Regions from separate parts of the Micromonospora cremea genome, predicted to be linked through region 2. Evidence: riboswitches for the same ligand, from Rfam matches in the RefSeq annotation. Region 2 holds a riboswitch; the other holds the start of a gene.

Region 1 (4,405 bases), 680 kb from region 2:
ATCCGGCCCGCGCCGGCGGCCAGCCGACCCGCCTCGACGGCGTACCGCATCGCGGTCGCCATCGCGACCGGGTCTGCGGCCCGGGTGACCGCGCTGGCCAGCAGCACCGCGTCGCAGCCCAGCTCCATCGCCAGCGCCGCGTCGGACGCGGTGCCGATGCCGGCGTCCAGGATCACCGGTACGTCCACGCCCTGCCGGATCAGCCGGATGTGGTGCGGGTTGCCGATGCCGAGTCCCGAGCCGATCGGCGCGCCGGCCGGCATCACCGCGGCGCAGCCCAGGTCGGCCAGCCGGCGGGCGAGCACCGGGTCGTCGCTGGTGTACGGCAGCACGGTGAAACCGTCGGCGACCAGTTCCTCGGCGGCGCGGAGCAGTTCCACCCCGTCGGGCAGCAGCGTCCGCTCGTCACCGATCACCTCCAGCTTGATCCAGTCGGTGTCGAACGCGTCCCTGGCCAGCCGGGCCACCTTCACCGCCTCGGTCGCGGTGTGGCAGCCCGCGGTGTTCGGCAGCAGCCGCACCCCGCACCGGTCCAGCAGCTCCAGCAGCCCACCGGCGGAGCCCGGCGCGGTGTCCACCCGGCGCAGCGCCAGAGTCACCAGCTCGGTGCCGGACGCCCGGATCGCCTGCTCCAGCACGTGCAGGTTCGCGGCGCCGCCGGTGCCGAGGATCAGCCGCGAGGTGAACGTCGCCCCACCCAGCTCGAACGGCATGCCCCTCACCCGCCCTGCGCCGCGGTGAGCACCTCGACCCGGTCACCGTCGCGCAGCACCGTGGCCGACCAGCCGGTCCGGGGCACCACCTCGCCGTTGACCGCGACCGCCACCCCACGCTGCTGCGGGACGATGTCGCTGACCAGGTCGGCCACCGACGCGCCACCGGGGACGCTGCGCCCGGTCCCGTTCACCGTCAACTCCACCGGTCCTCCTCCATCATCTGGTCGGGTCGGCCGCGCCGGGGCCGGGTTCGGCACCCGTGAACCGGCCGGGACGAAAGGGCGTGAGCAGCGGGTCGGCCACGCCGGTGGTGGCCAGGTCGGCGATCAGGTCGGCGGTGACCGGGGTGAGCACGATGCCGTGCCGGTGGTGCCCGGTGGCGGCCAGCACGTCCGGCCGGTCGGGCAGCGGCCCGAGGATCGGCGCGTTGTCCGGGGTGCCCGGGCGCAGCCCGGCGACCGTCTCGACCAGGTCGTACTCGGCCAGCTCGGGCAGCAGGTCGACGCCGGCACGGAGCAGGCGCAGCACCGCACCGGCGGTGACCGTGGTGTCCGACCGCTCCTCGACCGTCGCGCCGAGCACCACCTCGCCGTCGGCGCGGGGCACCAGGTAGACCTGCTCGCCGTCGGCGTACCCCCGGATGACGTGCCGGAAGCCCGGCGCGGCGACGCCGGGCGCGCGCAGCCGGAGGATCTGGCCCTTCACCGGCCGCACGGGCAGGCCGGTGAGGGTGGCGGCGCCGCAGCCCGCGGCGACCACCGTGACGCGGGCGTCCACTTCGGAGAGGTGACGGACCGCCCGCGGGACGAGCATCGCGCCGGCCCGCTGCGCGGCCGTGCGCAGCGCCGGCACCAGCAACCGTGGGTCGACCTGGTGGTCGGTGGGCGCGAGGGCTCCGCCGCGCACCCGCGGCGCGAGCGCGGGCTCGCGGTCGCGCAGCTCGGTGGGGCGCAGCGGGGTGACCGGCAGACCCAGCCCCTGCTGGTACGCCCAGAGCCGGCGCGCCTCGGCCAGGTCGTCGGCGGTCAGCCCGACCATCAGGGTGCCCTCGGTCCGGTGGCCCAGCTCGGCGCCGCTCGCCTCGGTCAGCTCGTCGGCGAACGCGGGCCAGCGGGCGGCGGACGCCAGCAGCAGTCCGGTCAGCTGCCGCTCACCGAAGTACGCCTCGGCCACCGGGGAGAGCATCCCGGCGGCCACCGCCGACGCCCCCGAGCCGGGAGCCGGATCGTGCACCACGACCCGAAGCCCGCGGGCGGCGCACCGCCAGGCGATCGCCAATCCGATCGGCCCCGCCCCCACCACCGCCACGTCCGGCCGGACCCGGTCGCTCGACGGCGGTGACGGGGACCGGCCGGTCAGCACGTCAGGGCCTCGATCAGCTCGGCGGTGGCCCGGGCCGGGTCGGCGGCGGCGGAGACGGCGCCGACCACCGCCACCCCGTACGCCCCGGCCTCCCGCAGCGCCGGCACCCGCGCGGCGGTCACCCCACCGATCGCGATGACCGGAACGTCGACCGCGCCGCTGACCGCGCGTACCCCCGCCGGGCCGATCGGATCCGGCAACCCGGACTTGGTGCTGGTGGCGTGGCACGGCCCGACGCCCAGGTAGCTGGCCCCCGCGGCGACCGCCTGGATCGCCGTCTCCGGGGCCCGGGCGGTGGCCCCGAGTACGCCGGTGGGGCCGAGCACCCGGCGGGCGGCGGCGACCGGCAGGTCGTCGGCACCGACGTGCCCACCGGCGGTGCCCACCGCCAGCGCCACGTGCAACCGGTCGTTGACCAGGCAGGTCGCCCCGTACGGCGCGCAGAGCGCGAGCACCCGGCGGGCCAGGTCGTACGCCTCGCGGTCGGTGGCGGAGTCCTCGACCCGGACCTGCACCACCAGGTCGGCGCGGGCCACGGTGAGGGCGGCCCGGACCACGGTGAGTGGATCCCGCCCGGGTCGGGTGTCGGTGATCAGATGCAGTCGCCCGAGGGACGGCACGGCAACGCTCCTCCCTGCGCCGGCATTACCCGGATCAGGTTCGACGGTCGGGGGCTGTCAGCCCCCCTCTCAGCCCGGTACACCGGGCTCCCGTGGGTTACTTGCGTGTCACCGTACGACAGATCCGGCCGCATGCCAAGGAGGGGTCGGCGGCGACCGGCGGGCGCGAACTCGGCGAAATCGGCTGGGCGCTTCATGCGGTCCTGTTCGGAATGTCGCCCACCGTTGCAGAACCGTTACCCGTCGGCATCTTGCCCGACATTGATCTAACCGAATTAATTTGTTCAGCGATTCGACAAAAATGCTGGCGTGGATGCCCTGGCACGGCACCCGCATCAGCTCCATCTGGGACGGTCTTCGGCGAGCCGGCCCCCGCGATTCCTGTCCACCGAGACATAGGAGGCGGCGTGCACCAATCTCGTCGTGCCCGCGTACCGATCACCGCAACCCTGATCTCCCTGGCCCTGGCCTCGACCACCCTCTTCGGTCTGCCTGCGCAGGCGGCACCCGCAGCCGCACCGGCCGCACCGGCAGCGCAGGCCGCACCGGCGGTCGTGCAGGCCGCCCCGACCACCCAGGCGCTCCCCCGGGCGGCCCAGGCCGCCGACGAGCCCTTCTCCGTCCTGGTGTTCTCCAAGACGGCCGGCTTCCGGCACGACTCCATTCCCACCGGTCTCGCCGCCATCCAACAACTCGGTGCGGCCAACGGATTCACCGTGGACAGTTCGGAAGACGGTGGCGCGTTCACCGACGCCAATCTGGCGAAGTACAAGGCGGTGATCTGGCTTTCCACCACCGGCGACGTCCTGGACGCCGAGCAGCAGGCGGCGTTCGAGCGTTACGTGCGCGCCGGAGGCGGTTACGTCGGCATCCACGCCGCCTCGGACACCGAGTACAGCTGGGCCTGGTACGGCGACCTGGTCGGCGCGTACTTCGCCAACCACCCGGCGAACCAGCAGGCCACGGTCAAGGTGGAGGACCACGCCCACCCGTCCACCGCCGAACTGCCGGACCGCTGGTCCCGCTTCGACGAGTGGTACAACTACCAGACCAACCCGCGGCCGGACGTGCACGTGCTGGCCACCCTGGACGAGAAGAGCTACACCCCGGGCGCGGGCGCGATGGGCGCCGACCACCCGATCGCCTGGTGCCAGGACTTCGACGGCGGCCGTTCCTGGTACACCGGGGGCGGGCACACCCGGGAGTCGTACGCCGAGCCGGAGTTCCTCAGCCACCTGCTCGGCGGCATCCGGACCGCCGCCGGCGTGGCGGACGCCGACTGCGGAGCCTCGAAGACCGCGAGCTTCGAGAAGGTCGCCCTGGACAGCAACACCAGCAACCCGATGGAGCTGGACATCGCCCCAGACGGGCGGGTCTTCTTCATCGAGCGCGACGGCCGGGTGCAGATCGTCAAGCCGGACACCGGCAGCACCGTCACCGCCGTCGACCTGGACGTCTTCACCGGCAACGAGGACGGCCTGATCGGCATCCGGCTCGACCCGGACTTCGCCACCAACAAGTGGGTCTACCTCTACTACGCCCCGAACGACGGCATCGCGCGCAACCTGCTGTCCCGGTTCACGGTGACCGGCGACACCATCGACCCTGCCAGCGAGAAGCAGGTGCTGCGGGTCGACACCCAGCGCAACACCTGCTGCCACGCCGGCGGCAGCATGGCCTTCGACGGCGACGGCAACCTCTACCTGG
Region 2 (4,405 bases):
TGGCGGGAGGTCATCCGGCCGGAGTGCTGGGCGGAGGTGATCGCCACCAGCCCGTGACCGCGCTGCTTCACCAGCGTGGCGAACTCCACCATCGCTCCGTTGACCCCGGAGTTCGAGGCGAGCACGAAGACGTCGGTGGGCCGCACCGGGGCCAGCTCGTACAGCCGGTGCGCCACCGCCGGGTCCCGCTCCAGGAACGGGCCGAGCTGGTCGGCCGGTTCGCCGCCGAGCAGCACCAGGTCGCGCAGTGCGATCCGGTTGGTCGGCACCAGACCGCCCGCCCGGCCGGCGATCTCCATGGCGAGGGCCTCCGAGTGCCCGGTGCCGAAGGCGTGCACCACCCCGTCCGCGCGCACCGCGTCGGCGATCAGGTCAGCGGCCCGCCCCACCGCCGCTCGCTGACTCTCGGCCACCCGGCCGATCGTCTCGGTCACCACGGCCAGGTAGTCCTCGGCACTCACCGTCATGCGTCCTCCGTCGTCCGGTTGCGGGCCAGCCATTGCCCTGCGAAGTCGACCGCCGCCCGCTGGCGCATCAACCTCCCAGTCCCGGTGCCGACCCGTCCGGTACGGACCGCTCCGGTCGCCTCCAGGTCCCGGCCCAACGCGCCGAAGTCGGTCTCGTCGAGCCGTACGTCCTGCCACCACACCCATTCGCGGCCACCGTCGGCGGTGCACACGGCCGCGCCCAGCCGATCCCGGCGCGGGGCCGGACGGCGGTACTCGGCCAGGTGCAGCGAGGTGTTCACCGTGTGATCCACACCGAGCAGCAGCACGCTGGCGTCGAGATCGTAGAGCCGGGCCAGCGGGGAGCCCTCGCCAAGCATGTCGGCCCGGGTGTGCCCGGCCACCACCTGTTCGGCGGCCGGGCCGAGGGCTGCGAACGACACGTGGGGGTGCGAGCTGCGCAGCGCTCCGGGCCAGCAGCGGACCGTCTCGGCGAACACGCCCATGAACCGGCTCGGGGTGACCGCCGGATCGAATCCGGGCATCTCGGCGCGGATCAGTGGCCACCAGTCCACCGAAACCGGCGGGTTGCGCCACTGCGCGGGGTCGCTGTTGTCGGGGGTGTGGGTGGGCACCACGATCGTGCCGTCCGGGCCGAGCGCGTCGCGCAGGGCGAGCACGAGCGCGTGCGGCCCACCGCAGACGAAGCCCAGCGGGCGCAGCGCGGCGTGCACCAGCAGCGTCCCGCCGGGGCGTACTCCCAGCATGCGCAGCTGCGCGGCGATCGAGCGTCGGGTGCTCGGCTCGCCGGCGTCCGTCGTCACGGTGCTCCTCCGACCGACACGGCTCAGGCCGTTCCGTTGGCTCGGGCCAGGATCGCCTCGGAGAGCGGGCCCGGCGCGGCGTCCGGGATCCAGTGGCTCACCCCGGGCAGCTGCACGAAGCGGTAGTCCCCGGTGGCGTGGGCGGCGCACGCCTCGGCGGCGGTCCGGCCGATGGCGATGTCCTTGTCGCTCCACACGTACGTGGTGGGCACCGCGACCGGGCCGACGGCGGCCAGGTCGGCGCGGGACATCGCCCGGTACCAGTTCAGCGCGGCGGTCAGCGCCCCCGGCTCGCGCATCGGGTCGGCGTAGTGGTCCACCCGGGACGCGTCACCCACCCCGGTGAGCATCTTGCGCAGTGCGGTGGCGTTCCACGCCAGCAGCACCTTCTCCGCCTTGTCCGGCTTGCGGAACAGCGCGATGTACGACGAGCGGGCCTTCTGCTGGCCGTCGGTGGCGAGGGCGTGCGCCATGGCCGCCGGATGCGGCACGGACACCGCGGTCAACGTACGGACCCGCTCGGGGTGCCCGGCGGCCAGCGCCCAGGCCACGATCGCACCCCAGTCGTGGCCGACCAGGTGGACGGCGTCCAGTCCGAGCGTGTCGAGCACCGCCACCGCGTCGGCGACCAGCTCGGGGATCCGGTAGTCGGCGACCGCCGCCGGCCGGGCGCCCGGCGAGTAGCCCCGCTGGTCCAGCGCGTACGTGCGCAGCCCGGCGGCGTGCAGCGTCGCGGCGACCTCGTCCCACTCGCCGGAGTGCTGGGGGAAGCCGTGCAGCAGCAGGACGGGCGCGCCGTCCGGCGGACCGCCGGCGCGTACGTCGAACGTGAGACCCCGTGCGTCAATCCGCATGATCGTCAGCCTACCCAGCCGACGTCGCCTGAATCGGACGCTGGGACGGCGGACGCCCTGCTGGGCCGGTACCCCTGGTCGGTGCTAGCGTCACCGAGACAACTTCACATCCGACAGGGGAGCGCACAGCGCTGAGAGTGCGGGCACGCCCGCAGACCCTCGAACCTGATCTGGGTAATGCCAGCGCAGGGAGTTCGGTCGACCTCCAGCCGCGCCGTCGTCCGGTGCCACCGGGCGCGCGGCGTGCGTCTTCTCCTGGTTCGCAGTCAGGACTGGGAGCATCGACATGACATTCACCGACACCAACCGCTGGCGCACCATCGACATCGTGGTCGCCTCGGTGATCGCGGTCGCCTTCGGCGTCATCTTCTGGGCCTGGGGCCTGGTCTGGAGCGCCACCGAGGGCGCTTTCGCCTTCTTTCCGCCGGCACAGACCCTGATCTACGGCGTCTGGCTGATGCCGGCCGTGGTCGGCGGCCTGGTCATCCGCAAGCCCGGTGCCGCGCTCTACTGCGAGACGGTGGCCGCGGTCCTCTCCGCGCTGCTGGGCAGCCAGTGGGCCGGCACGGTGATCCCGCAGGGGATCGTGCAGGGTCTCGGCGCCGAGCTGGCCTTCGCCGCCTTCCGGTACCGGTCGTTCCGGCTGCCGACCGCGGTGCTGGCCGGCGCGCTGACCGGGCTCAGCGCCGCGCTCTTCGACTTCTTCGTCTGGAACGCCGACTACGAGCTGGCCGACTACCGCATCCCGTACGCGCTGCTCACCATCGTCAGCGCCACGGTGGTCGCCGGCGCCGGCGGCTGGGCCCTCACCCGCGCCCTGGCCGACACCGGCGTCCTCGACCGCTTCCCGGTCGCCCGCGACCGCGCCGCCATCTGACCCCGTCCGTGTCGATCATGAGGTTGGCGGTCGGGTGGATCTCCCGAAGCGCCGCCAACCTCATGATCGACGGGGCAGGGTGGAGCCGGCGGCGGGGCTGGGGGGTGCGGTGAGCGGGGTGCAGCTGCGGGGGTTCGGGTGGCGGCACGCTGGGCGGCTCGCCTGGGCCGTGCGTGGCGTGGACCTGCGGATCGAGGCTGGGGAGCGGGTGCTGTTGCTCGGGCCGTCGGGGGCCGGCAAGAGCACGCTGCTCAGCGCGCTGGCCGGGCTGCTGCCCGAGGACTCCGGCGAGCAGGAGGGCACCGTCGAGATCGACGGGCTCGACCCGCGCAAGGGTCGCGAACGGGTCGGCATCGTCTTCCAGGACCCGGAGAGCCAGCTGGTGATGGCCCGCAGCGGCGACGACGTCGCGTTCGGGCTGGAAAACCGGGGGGTGCCGGCGGGCGAGATCTGGCCCCGGGTGGACGAGGCGCTGCGCCGGGTCGGCTTCCCGTACGACCGGGACCGGCCCACCGCCGCGCTCTCCGGCGGCGAGCAGCAACGCCTCGCCCTCGCCGGCGCGCTGGCCCTGCGCCCCGGCCTGTTGCTGCTCGACGAACCGACCGCCAACCTCGACCCGGCCGGGGCCGACCTCGTCCGGCGGGCGGTGGCCGGCGCGTTGGACACCGACACCACGCTGATCCTGGTCGAGCACCGGGTCGCCGAGGCGCTCCCGCTGGTCGACCGGGTGGTCGTCCTGGAGCCCGGCGGCGGGGTCCGCGCGGACGGCCCGCCCGAGGCGGTCTTCGCCGCGCACGGCGCCACCCTCGCCGCCGAGGGCGTCTGGGTGCCGGGTCACCCCATCGCCACCCGGCCGGCGACCGCCACCCCCGGCGAGCTGCTGCTCACCGCCGACCGCCTCGGCCTGCCGCCCCGGCTGGCCCCCACCGACCTGGCGGTACGCGCCGGCGAGGCGCTCGCCGTACGCGGGCCCAACGGAGCCGGCAAGTCCACCCTGGCGCTGCTGCTCGGTGGGCTGCTCCGACCGGGCGCCGGCCGGGTCTCCGCGTCCGCCGAGCTGGCCGGGCCGGACCACCGCACTCCCCCGCACCGGTGGCGGGCGCCCGCGCTGGCCCGGCGGATCGGGTCGGTCTTCCAGGACCCGGAACACCAGTTCGTGACCAGCACCGTCTTCGACGAGCTGGCGCTCGGCCCGCGCCGGACCGGCCAGCCCGAGGCGACCGTCAAGGCGACCGTGGCGGGGTTGCTGGACCGGCTGCGGCTGGCCCGGCTCGCCGCCGCCAACCCGTACACCCTCTCCGGTGGGGAGGCCCGGCGGCTGAGCGTGGCGACCGCCCTGGCCACCGCGCCCCGTCTGCTGATCTGCGACGAACCCACCTTCGGCCAGGACCGGCGCACCTGGCG

Evidence for each region. A riboswitch is a leader RNA that binds a small molecule or an ion and turns the genes downstream of it on or off. The one in region 2 is predicted to bind thiamine pyrophosphate.
Region 1: it holds a riboswitch for thiamine pyrophosphate, as region 2 does, so the genes downstream of both, thiE (thiamine phosphate synthase) here and BUS84_RS16440 (ECF transporter S component) in region 2, are expected to answer to the same signal.

The regions. Positions count from the first base shown of each region.
Region 1 is NZ_FSQT01000002.1:1,361,786-1,366,190, forward strand. Features, by position in the region: gene BUS84_RS19615 (thiazole synthase) at 1-722, opposite strand, end outside; gene thiS (sulfur carrier protein ThiS) at 719-919, opposite strand; gene thiO (glycine oxidase ThiO) at 933-2,075, opposite strand; gene thiE (thiamine phosphate synthase) at 2,072-2,698, opposite strand; TPP riboswitch at 2,693-2,802, opposite strand; gene BUS84_RS19635 (ThuA domain-containing protein) at 3,106-4,405, shown strand, end outside.
Region 2 is NZ_FSQT01000002.1:682,433-686,837, forward strand. Features, by position in the region: gene BUS84_RS16425 (sugar isomerase domain-containing protein) at 1-467, opposite strand, end outside; gene BUS84_RS16430 (AAC(3) family N-acetyltransferase) at 464-1,270, opposite strand; gene BUS84_RS16435 (alpha/beta fold hydrolase) at 1,294-2,124, opposite strand; TPP riboswitch at 2,230-2,334, shown strand; gene BUS84_RS16440 (ECF transporter S component) at 2,411-3,001, shown strand; gene BUS84_RS16445 (ABC transporter ATP-binding protein) at 3,111-4,405, shown strand, end outside.